2 regions of the Metabacillus rhizosphaerae genome follow, and region 2 is predicted to be linked to the other one. Evidence: a T-box and tRNA genes for the amino acid it is inferred to sense, from the RefSeq annotation. Region 2 holds a T-box; the other holds one or more tRNA genes.
What was found. The T-box of region 2 lies ahead of thrS (threonine--tRNA ligase). A T-box ahead of a tRNA ligase gene usually reads a tRNA of that ligase, here a tRNA-Thr.
Positions count from the first base shown of each region.

Region 1 (5,237 bases), 2.4 Mb from region 2:
AGCGAGGTGAGAGGTGCCCGTACCGCAAACCGACACAGGTAGGCGAGGAGAGAATCCTAAGGTGAGCGAGAGAACTCTCGTTAAGGAACTCGGCAAAATGACCCCGTAACTTCGGGAGAAGGGGTGCTTTTTAGGGTAAATAGCCCGGAAAAGCCGCAGTGAATAGGCCCAGGCGACTGTTTAGCAAAAACACAGGTCTCTGCGAAGCCGCAAGGCGAAGTATAGGGGCTGACGCCTGCCCGGTGCTGGAAGGTTAAGGGGAGAGGTTAGCGTAAGCGAAGCTTTGAACCGAAGCCCCAGTAAACGGCGGCCGTAACTATAACGGTCCTAAGGTAGCGAAATTCCTTGTCGGGTAAGTTCCGACCCGCACGAAAGGCGTAACGATCTGGGCACTGTCTCAACGAGAGACTCGGTGAAATTATAGTACCTGTGAAGATGCAGGTTACCCGCGACAGGACGGAAAGACCCCGTGGAGCTTTACTGTAGCCTGATATTGAATTTTGGTACAGCTTGTACAGGATAGGTAGGAGCCTGAGAAGCCGGAGCGCTAGCTTCGGTGGAGGCGTCGGTGGGATACTACCCTGGCTGTATTGAAATTCTAACCCACAGCCCTTATCGGGCTGGGAGACAGTGTCAGGTGGGCAGTTTGACTGGGGCGGTCGCCTCCTAAAATGTAACGGAGGCGCCCAAAGGTTCCCTCAGAATGGTTGGAAATCATTCGTAGAGTGTAAAGGCACAAGGGAGCTTGACTGCGAGACCTACAAGTCGAGCAGGGACGAAAGTCGGGCTTAGTGATCCGGTGGTTCCGCATGGAAGGGCCATCGCTCAACGGATAAAAGCTACCCCGGGGATAACAGGCTTATCTCCCCCAAGAGTCCACATCGACGGGGAGGTTTGGCACCTCGATGTCGGCTCATCGCATCCTGGGGCTGTAGTCGGTCCCAAGGGTTGGGCTGTTCGCCCATTAAAGCGGTACGCGAGCTGGGTTCAGAACGTCGTGAGACAGTTCGGTCCCTATCCGTCGTGGGCGTAGGAAATTTGAGAGGAGCTGTCCTTAGTACGAGAGGACCGGGATGGACGCACCGCTGGTGTACCAGTTGTCTTGCCAAAGGCATAGCTGGGTAGCTATGTGCGGAAGGGATAAGTGCTGAAAGCATCTAAGCATGAAGCCCCCCTCAAGATGAGATTTCCCATAGCGTAAGCTAGTAAGATCCCTGAAAGATGATCAGGTTGATAGGTCTGAGGTGGAAGCGCGGTGACGTGTGGAGCTGACAGATACTAATCGATCGAGGACTTAACCTAAATAGAAAAGCGGAAGAAGACCGCTTAAATCCATAGGGAATTGGAGCGACCTTAGAAGAAGTCGTTCTTTGACTTCGTACGAGAGAGTGAAATTACCGTAGGATTTGGCTTCTGTAGCTGGACAAAGTAAAAGCGTAAACTCAGTGAATTGAATTGTGAATCGTTATCTAGTTTTGAAGGAATATATTTTTTTGTAAAAAACACTTGAAATATTCTTTCAAAATAGTATAATAATTCTTGTCGTAATTGTCTGGTGGCGATAGCGAAGAGGTCACACCCGTTCCCATGCCGAACACGGAAGTTAAGCTCTTCAGCGCCGATGGTAGTTGGGGGTTTCCCCCTGTGAGAGTAGGACGTTGCCAGGCTTTAAATTGTTCCGCAGTAGCTCAGTGGTAGAGCTATCGGCTGTTAACCGATCGGTCGTAGGTTCGAGTCCTACCTGCGGAGCCATTGCTTCCATAGCTCAGTTGGTAGAGCACTTCCATGGTAAGGAAGAGGTCACCGGTTCGAGCCCGGTTGGAAGCTTACACAGAGACTTATTAAACACTTCATGGCCCGTTGGTCAAGCGGTTAAGACACCGCCCTTTCACGGCGGTAACACGGGTTCGAATCCCGTACGGGTCACCATTCGGAGGATTAGCTCAGCTGGGAGAGCATCTGCCTTACAAGCAGAGGGTCGGCGGTTCGATCCCGTCATCCTCCACCATTTATGCCGGTGTAGCTCAACTGGTAGAGCAACTGACTTGTAATCAGTAGGTTGGGGGTTCAAGTCCTCTTGCCGGCACTGTTTCACACATATGGAGGGGTAGCGAAGTGGCTAAACGCGGCGGACTGTAAATCCGCTCCTTAGGGTTCGGCAGTTCGAATCTGCCCCCCTCCACCATTTACATAAAAAATGTAGATAAACGAAGGAAAATGGGTATCCATTTCATAATTTGTTTATCTTTGATTTTGTTTGAAAGTCTAGTTGTGAATAAAATCACTAATCAATGTTTATAATATGTTATACATTATTAATTACTAGCACATAAGACTATGATGATTAATCAGTGGGCTATAGCCAAGCGGTAAGGCATCGCACTTTGACTGCGACATGCGTTGGTTCGAATCCAGCTAGCCCAGCCATTTTATTTAGAGCCATTAGCTCAGTTGGTAGAGCATCTGACTTTTAATCAGAGGGTCGAAGGTTCGAGTCCTTCATGGCTCATCTTTTGCGGAAGTAGTTCAGTGGTAGAACACCACCTTGCCAAGGTGGGGGTCGCGGGTTCGAATCCCGTCTTCCGCTCCATAGAATCCCTTGGCTTTTGGGGCCTTAGCTCAGCTGGGAGAGCGCCTGCTTTGCACGCAGGAGGTCAGCGGTTCGATCCCGCTAGGCTCCACCAATACTATATGAAAATTCAAACCATAAACTTATGTTTGTGGTTTTTTGTTATTTGTAAATACTAGAATAACGTGCTTTTGGTGATAGTTTTTATGAATAACGAAGAGGTCTATTTCAAGTAGTCCTGATTTATTGCTCGTCTTAATAATTAATTGAAAATTTATCACCAATAACCTCCAAAATTTGTTAAAATAATTTATGTAAATAAAATGAAACCAAATGGAAAGTTATACGTATATAAAGAGACCCGCAGAGTGCGGAGGTATGTTGAATGGAAACGATAGTAAAGAATCGAATAAAACAGGTTAGAAAAGGCGATCAAAATGCATTTGCGGAAATAGTTGATTTGTACAAGGATAAAATCTATCAATTATGCTACAGAATGCTCGGAAACGCGCACGAAGCAGAGGATATTGCACAAGAAGCTTTTATTCGAGCATTTGTAAATATTCATACGTATGATATGAATAAAAAATTCTCGACATGGTTATACCGAATTGCAACAAATCTATCAATAGATCGTATTCGAAAAAAGAAGCCAGATTATTATCTTGATGCAGAGGTGTCAGGAACAGATGGATTAACGATGTATTCCCAAGTAGCTGCTGAAATAGCTTTACCGGAAGAAGAACTTGAAACAATGGAACTACAACAAACAATTCAAAAAGAAATTTTAAAGCTCCCTGATAAGTATCGAACAGTTATTGTCTTAAAGTATATTGATGAGCTATCATTAATAGAAATAAGTGAAATTCTCGACATTCCAATTGGTACTGTCAAAACACGGATTCACAGAGGGAGAGAAGCCCTAAGAAAGCAATTAAGGCATTTATAAAGAGGTGAGAATATATGAGCTGTTCTTCTGAGTTTGTTCAGCTTTTGCATAAATATATGGATCATGAATTATCTAGTGATGAAGAAATTAAGGTGAAAGACCATCTTCACACCTGTGAGAGTTGCTATCAACATTTTCATGAGCTTGAAAAGGCTGTTGCGCTTGTCCAAAGTACATCCCATATTGAAGCTCCAAAGGATTTCACACAAGCTGTTATGAATAATCTACCAAAGGAAAAGCGAACAGCTTCCTGGAATCGTTTGTTAAAAGGTCACCCACTATTGGCTGCCGCCTCATTGTTTGTTCTTCTGATGACAGGAAGTCTATTTTCAGCCTGGCATGAGGATCAGCACTTTAGCGTCTCTAAACAGTCAAACCTAGTTGTAGAGAACAGTAAGGTCACCGTTCCAAAGGGAGAGGTTGTCAAGGGCGATGTGATTGTGAAAAACGGATCTTTAACGATTGAAGGTAAAATTGAGGGTGATGTAACTGTGATTAATGGAGAAATTAATGGAGAGAATTATATGGCAGCAGCAGGACAAGTAACCGGGGATATAGAGGAAGTAGATGAGATGTTTGAATGGTTATGGTACCATATAAAATCTCTTTCTCAGGATGTTGTAGGAGTTTTTCGTTAAACACAAGGTCATCAATACGGTGGCCTTTTTACATTTTCTTTTAGAAAGTGATATAATAACATAGTTATCAACAAAACTTATATATGAATGAGGCGGGGTTGAACTAAGCTAATTTTTAGGTATACCATCCTGCTTAGAAAATTGATGAATACAGCTTCAACAATTTAATATAAGGCTTACTCTGATAAAGTAGTTATATTAATGTAGCTAGTACATACTTCATTTTTTCATATTTCTTGGTTAATTGATGACGACATTTACGTTTTTATATATTAAAGAGTGAAACTCATGGAGGACGAGTGAATGGGATATGAGGATATACCAATATTGCATTACCTCGGCATAGCTGTTGATATTCTCCTTGTGTGGTACGTTATCTATAAACTGATTATGGTCGTAAGGGGAACCAAGGCTGTACAGCTATTAAAAGGAATTACTGTAATAATTGTAGTCCGCATGTTAAGTCAATACTTAGGATTAAGCACGTTACAGTGGTTAATGGATCAAGCCTTAACATGGGGTTTTCTTGCCATTATTATTATTTTCCAACCAGAGCTGCGCAGAGCATTAGAACAGCTAGGAAGAGGACGATTATTTTCTCGAGGTGGTTTACCTGGAGAGGATGACCCTGAAATAACCGTTGAAGCAATTGTGAAAGCAACAGACTATATGGCAAAACGACGCATTGGTGCGTTAATGTCAATTGAAAAAGAAACAGGGATGAGCGATTACATAGAAACTGGAATACCATTAAATTCAATGATCTCGTCTGAATTATTGATTAACATCTTTATCCCTAACACACCACTTCATGACGGGGCAGTTATTATTCAAAAGAATCAAATTGCAGCAGCAGCTTGCTATCTACCTCTATCAGAAAGCCCGTTTATTTCTAAGGAACTTGGGACACGTCACCGAGCCGCTTTAGGGATTAGTGAGGTGACAGATAGTTTAACAATTATCGTTTCTGAAGAGACAGGAAGTGTCTCAGTTGCTCGAAATAGTGAGCTTCATCGAAACTTAACTCAAGATGAATTAAGAGAAATTCTTCAAAAAGAGTTAATTATAACAACAAAACCTG
Region 1 covers NZ_CP147403.1:493,812-499,048, reverse strand. Annotated here, with positions in the region: rRNA gene WCV66_RS02515 (23S ribosomal RNA) at 1-1,302, shown strand, start outside; rRNA gene rrf (5S ribosomal RNA) at 1,552-1,667, shown strand; tRNA gene WCV66_RS02505 (tRNA-Asn) at 1,678-1,752, shown strand; tRNA gene WCV66_RS02500 (tRNA-Thr) at 1,755-1,827, shown strand; tRNA gene WCV66_RS02495 (tRNA-Glu) at 1,855-1,929, shown strand; tRNA gene WCV66_RS02490 (tRNA-Val) at 1,933-2,008, shown strand; tRNA gene WCV66_RS02485 (tRNA-Thr) at 2,014-2,086, shown strand; tRNA gene WCV66_RS02480 (tRNA-Tyr) at 2,102-2,185, shown strand; tRNA gene WCV66_RS02475 (tRNA-Gln) at 2,353-2,427, shown strand; tRNA gene WCV66_RS02470 (tRNA-Lys) at 2,437-2,509, shown strand; tRNA gene WCV66_RS02465 (tRNA-Gly) at 2,516-2,590, shown strand; tRNA gene WCV66_RS02460 (tRNA-Ala) at 2,609-2,684, shown strand; gene WCV66_RS02455 (hypothetical protein) at 2,713-2,850, opposite strand; gene sigW (RNA polymerase sigma factor SigW) at 2,955-3,518, shown strand; gene WCV66_RS02445 (anti-sigma factor family protein) at 3,533-4,156, shown strand; gene cdaA (diadenylate cyclase CdaA) at 4,460-5,237, shown strand, end outside.
Region 1: it encodes a tRNA-Thr, which carries the amino acid that the T-box ahead of thrS (threonine--tRNA ligase) is inferred to sense. The anticodon was not compared.

Region 2 (5,237 bases):
AATTCTACTGTGACATTTTAGGTTTTGAAAGGGCATTCGAAATCCGTGACAATGAGAATCAGCCTTGGATTGAATATATTAAAGTGGCTCCTGGACAATTTATCGAATTATTTTATGGCGGATTAACTAAACAGCAAGAGGAAAGAAACCAAATTGGCTTTAATCATATTTGCTTAGAGGTGAACGATATTAACGAAGTAGCCAATCACATAAAGATGAAAGGGCTTACCTTAGATGTCGAACCAACGAAAGGGAAAGACAATAATTATCAATGTTGGATTAAAGACCCAGACGGAAACCGAATTGAATTTATGCAATTAGAACCAACTTCACCACATATGAATTGTTAACAGCTACTGACACAATGGTTCGTAATTTCTATAATACTAACAAAGTTTTGACTTACCTAATTGGTAGGTCTTTTTTTATTCTTTCCAACTAATATCTTTCAAGTTAAACAAATGTAAGTTTCTTCTCGAATATATAACATGTAAAACTCAAACAAAAAGACATGTTTTAAATTATATGGTACAATATGAAACTCAGCAAAAAATGCATTTTAATGATATGATTTTTCCTAGGGGTACTTAATCACATAGTATTAATTATTCTATTATAGTAAGATTCGACAATAATGATAAAAATACCGGGTTATGACAACCAAAAAGATTTTCTAATATAATGAAGTATCGAATCTTACTATTTTTCAAATAAATCACTAATTATTGTAAATTATAATAAGTAGAAGTTAATGATTTATTTTTCACATATAACACCATTTACATATTAGAAGAAAAAGGACGTGCTAATTTATGATAAATATCGAAATTCCTAAAGCAGACATCTCAATCACAGAGCGAATACAATCACGGAATGATAATGAGCCGGTCATAAAATCGATCGAAGGCTTCATTGATCTTCATGAGATTCCAAGAGATAAGGGCGGAATTATCTTATTTTATAACAAAAAAGATGAACTGCTTTTTGTAGGTAAGGCAAGAAAACTAAGGCAGAGGGTCAAAAAGCATCTAGAAGACACAGTGTCACCTATCAAAAATCATAGAAATGAAGTATTCAAAATTGATGTATGTGTGGTCGAAGATCCAATGGAGAGAGACATTTACGAAACATACATTATTAATAAACTTCAAGCGAAATACAATGTAGATAAAGTATATTATAAATAAAATTAATTTAGGTGCGGCTAATATGTTAATATTGTTTTACTACGACACAACCTTGCATAAAATTTTCTATTTAGGTATTGACTATTAGTAAATATTTCTATATATTAATTAATAATTTAAAATTAGCCGATGCAATGATAAGGACATGAGTATTTCTTGACGGTTTACAGAGAGGGAAGGCTAGGCTGGGAACTTCCTAATACAAGAGAATTACTTACCACCTTTGAGCAGTATTGATGAACCAATAGTAATTAATACCGTAGCTGCTACGATACAGCAAAACGAGCCATCACTTATTACAAAAGTGGTGGGAAGTTGGGTGGAACCACGAGATCAAACACACTCGTCCCTTTTATATAGGGATTTGAGTGTGTTTTTTTATGTTTAATTAAATACTAAAAGCAATGATAAGGACATGAGTATTTCTAAACGGTTTACAGAGAGGGAAGGCTAGGCTGGGAACTTCCTAATTCGATAGAATTGCTTACCACCTTTGAGCAGTATTGGTGAAATACTAGTAATCAATACCGTGAAAGCTACGATACAGCTTAAACGAAGCCATCATGATGTAAGGTAATTAGATGGAAAGTTGGGTGGAACCACGGGTATAGACACACTCGTCCCTTTTTTGAGGGATGGGTGTGTTTTTTTATTTGAAATTTAATATTAGGAGTGGTTAATCATGAGTCAAAATGAGGTTATTATTAAGTTTCCAAATGGAGATGAAAAAAAGTATGTTAAAGGTATATCCTTAGAGGAAATCGCACAGTCAATTAGTTCTAGTTTAAAAAAGAAATCTGTGGCTGGATTGGTAAATGGATCATTGTATGACTTAAAGCGTAGCATCAATGAGAATGCAAATATTGAGTTATATGATCTTAATTCGTTAACTGGTATTGAAATTATGAGACACACAACTGCACATGTATTAGCACAAGCCATCAAACGTCTTTATGGAGATGTTGTACAATTAGGAATTGGACCAGTTATTGAAAATGGTTTTTATTATGATCTTGATTTAGAAAATAACCTAACTGTTAATGACCTAGCTAAGGTTGAGAAAGAGATGAATAAAATCATCTCTGAAAATCTGGAAATTAAACGTGAAGAAATATCACGTGACAAGGCTAAGGAGATTTTTGCAAATGATCCTTTAAAGCTAGAACTGTTAGAGGATATTCCACTAGGAGCCGTTATAACAGTCTATCGACAAGGTGGGTTTGTTGATTTATGCCGTGGTCCACATTTACCAGCAACTCGGTATATTAAAGCATTTAAACTAACACATGTATCTGGAGCATATTGGCGTGGAGACAGCAGTAATAAAGTGCTTCAGCGTATATACGGTGTTGCTTTTGCTTCAAAAGAAGCTTTAGCTGATTATTTTCATTTTATTGAAGAAGCTCAAAAACGAAATCACCGGAAATTAGGAAATGAATTAGAGTTATTTATGTTTTCTGAGGAAGCACCTGGTATGCCCTTTTATTTAGCAAATGGGCAGCTAATCCGAAATGAATTAGAAGTGTTTTTAAGGAAGCTGCAATATTCATATGATTATAAGGAAGTCCGTACACCGATTATGATGAACCAACGGCTATGGGAACGCTCTGGTCATTGGGATCATTATAAAGAAAATATGTACTTTTCTGAGGTGGATGATCAGAGTTTTGCATTAAAACCAATGAATTGCCCTGGGCATATGCTTATTTTTAAAGATAAACTTCATTCCTATCGTGATCTTCCAATTCGGATGGCAGAGTTTGGGCAGGTTCACCGTCATGAATTTAGTGGTGCCTTAAATGGCATGCTTAGAGTTCGCACATTTTGCCAGGACGATGCTCATATCTTTGTAACACCTGCTCAAATTGAGGATGAAATTACATCCGTATTAAAGTTAATTGATTATGTTTACAGTACATTTGGTTTTAAATATGAAATCGAACTCTCAACAAGACCAGATGATTATATGGGTGATGAAGCTTTATGGGATAAAGCGGAAGCTGCATTAAAAAATGTTTTAAACAAATTAAGCTATGAATTTCATATAAACGAGGGTGACGGAGCCTTTTATGGACCTAAAATTGATATCCATATTAAAGATGCGCTCAAACGAAGTCATCAATGTGCGACAGTTCAACTCGATTTTCAAATGCCAGAAAAATTTGATTTAACTTATATCAATGAAGAAAATAAAAAAGTGCGCCCAGTTGTTATTCATCGGGCTGTCTTTGGCTCTATCGATCGTTTTCTCGGTATTTTAATTGAACACTTTGCTGGAGCATTCCCCGTTTGGCTTGCACCAGTCCAAGTTAAGGTAATACCTGTATCAACTGAAGTGCATAAAGAGTATGTAGAAAAAGTTACACAACAATTAAAACAAGCAGAAATACGTGTTGAACTTGATTTACGTGATGAGAAGCTTGGGCTTAAAATGAGAGAGGCTCAAATGAAAAAGGTTCCATATATTCTAGTTGTAGGAGACCGGGAACGAGATTTCCAGACTGTTAATGTTAGGCAATATGGGAAAGAGGATTCGAGTGAAGTGAAACTAGATGAGTTTATCAATGATCTAAAACAGATAATTGTCAGTAGAAGTCTTAACTAGAAAGGAAAAACAGTGACAAGTTCTACTTTACTGTAGAACTTGTTAAATACCATTTGCAATTCCAAAATTTATCTGTTAAGATAAAGAAGAATTATTTTTGTTCGGTATGTAAGGAAAGAATAAGTTTTTAAAACTTTCGCCTTTGATATCTAATTGAGCAACTATAGTAATAATTGTGGATTAAATCCACCCAGGAGGAAACAAACATGCAACAAGGTACAGTAAAATGGTTTAACGCAGAAAAAGGTTTCGGTTTCATCGAAATCGAAGGTGGAGAAGATGTATTCGTACATTTCTCAGCTATCCAAGGCGAAGGATTTAAATCTTTAGACGAAGGCCAAAAAGTGACTTTTGACACAGAACAAGGTCAACGTGGACTTCAAGCTACTAACGTAAACAAAGCATAATTATTAAAGGACTCTATTCTAGAGTCCTTTTTTGTTTGCTTAAAAATAACGTTAAAAAGAGGCTGACTAATTAATGCCTGATCCTTAAATATCCGAATAAATATGACTGTAAAAGACATAATTTCTAGATTTATGGAGTGACATTTAACTTTTAGTCAGCCTCTAAAGACAACATGCTACAAGTGTTAAAATGGTTACATAAAGCATAACACATAACCCTTAGAATACCTAAATAAATTTATAAATAATACTTTCAAGTAACGTTTATGTGCTGAAGAAGTAGCTCGATTTAGAAAAGAAAAATTTGATTTGCAACTGAAAAATTACTTGTTCCCATAATCTGGCGCCTTTCCTAAATAAAAGGCGTCCTTTTTTAATGAGACCAGATTGTTAACATACGCTAATTAATTCTCAATGCGGTAAGTGGGAAGACTTGAAAAGTGTTCACTTCCTAATAATTGTATACTAGTAATCTTTCCGAATAGTTAAATAATTAGTACTTATTGCTGTCCCAAAATAACAATATAATCAAATGTCAATAAAAGTCTAGATTTAGCCTACTGTAAAAGTACTGGTACTAAAGGTTAATTGTTAGAATCACATCCTTCTAATATGATAGATTATAGGATTGCAAGCAAGTTGATGAAAAAAAAGACAGCAATTAAAGTTAATTTTTCACTATAAATTCCGCAAGAACAGAAAAGAAGAGGATCTTGAATTTAAATATAATTAGGCTAAATATAAAAGATAGGAGGAGAAAGGATAGCCATTATGCTAGTTTCTACATATATTGTAAAAAAATCCTAACAAAATTTGAAAGCGCTTTATTTGATGATTAATTCATTTACTAATTACAACTGAGGGTGTGCTCTAGTTTTAAGAAGGACAAGTTTTACTAAATAAGGGAGGTTTTCTAAAGATGAAATCATTTTCTAAATTTATTTCATTTATGATAATTCTCGTTTTACTGTTAGGAATAGCAGCTGGGTGTAGTTCAGAAAAAACAGCAGAAGGTGAAGATGGTGATAAAATCACTTT
Region 2 covers NZ_CP147403.1:3,739,863-3,745,099, forward strand. Annotated here, with positions in the region: gene WCV66_RS18305 (VOC family protein) at 1-350, shown strand, start outside; gene WCV66_RS18310 (nucleotide excision repair endonuclease) at 813-1,187, shown strand; T-box leader at 1,313-1,541, shown strand; T-box leader at 1,583-1,815, shown strand; gene thrS (threonine--tRNA ligase) at 1,870-3,792, shown strand; gene WCV66_RS18320 (cold-shock protein) at 3,999-4,199, shown strand; gene WCV66_RS18325 (sugar ABC transporter substrate-binding protein) at 5,119-5,237, shown strand, end outside.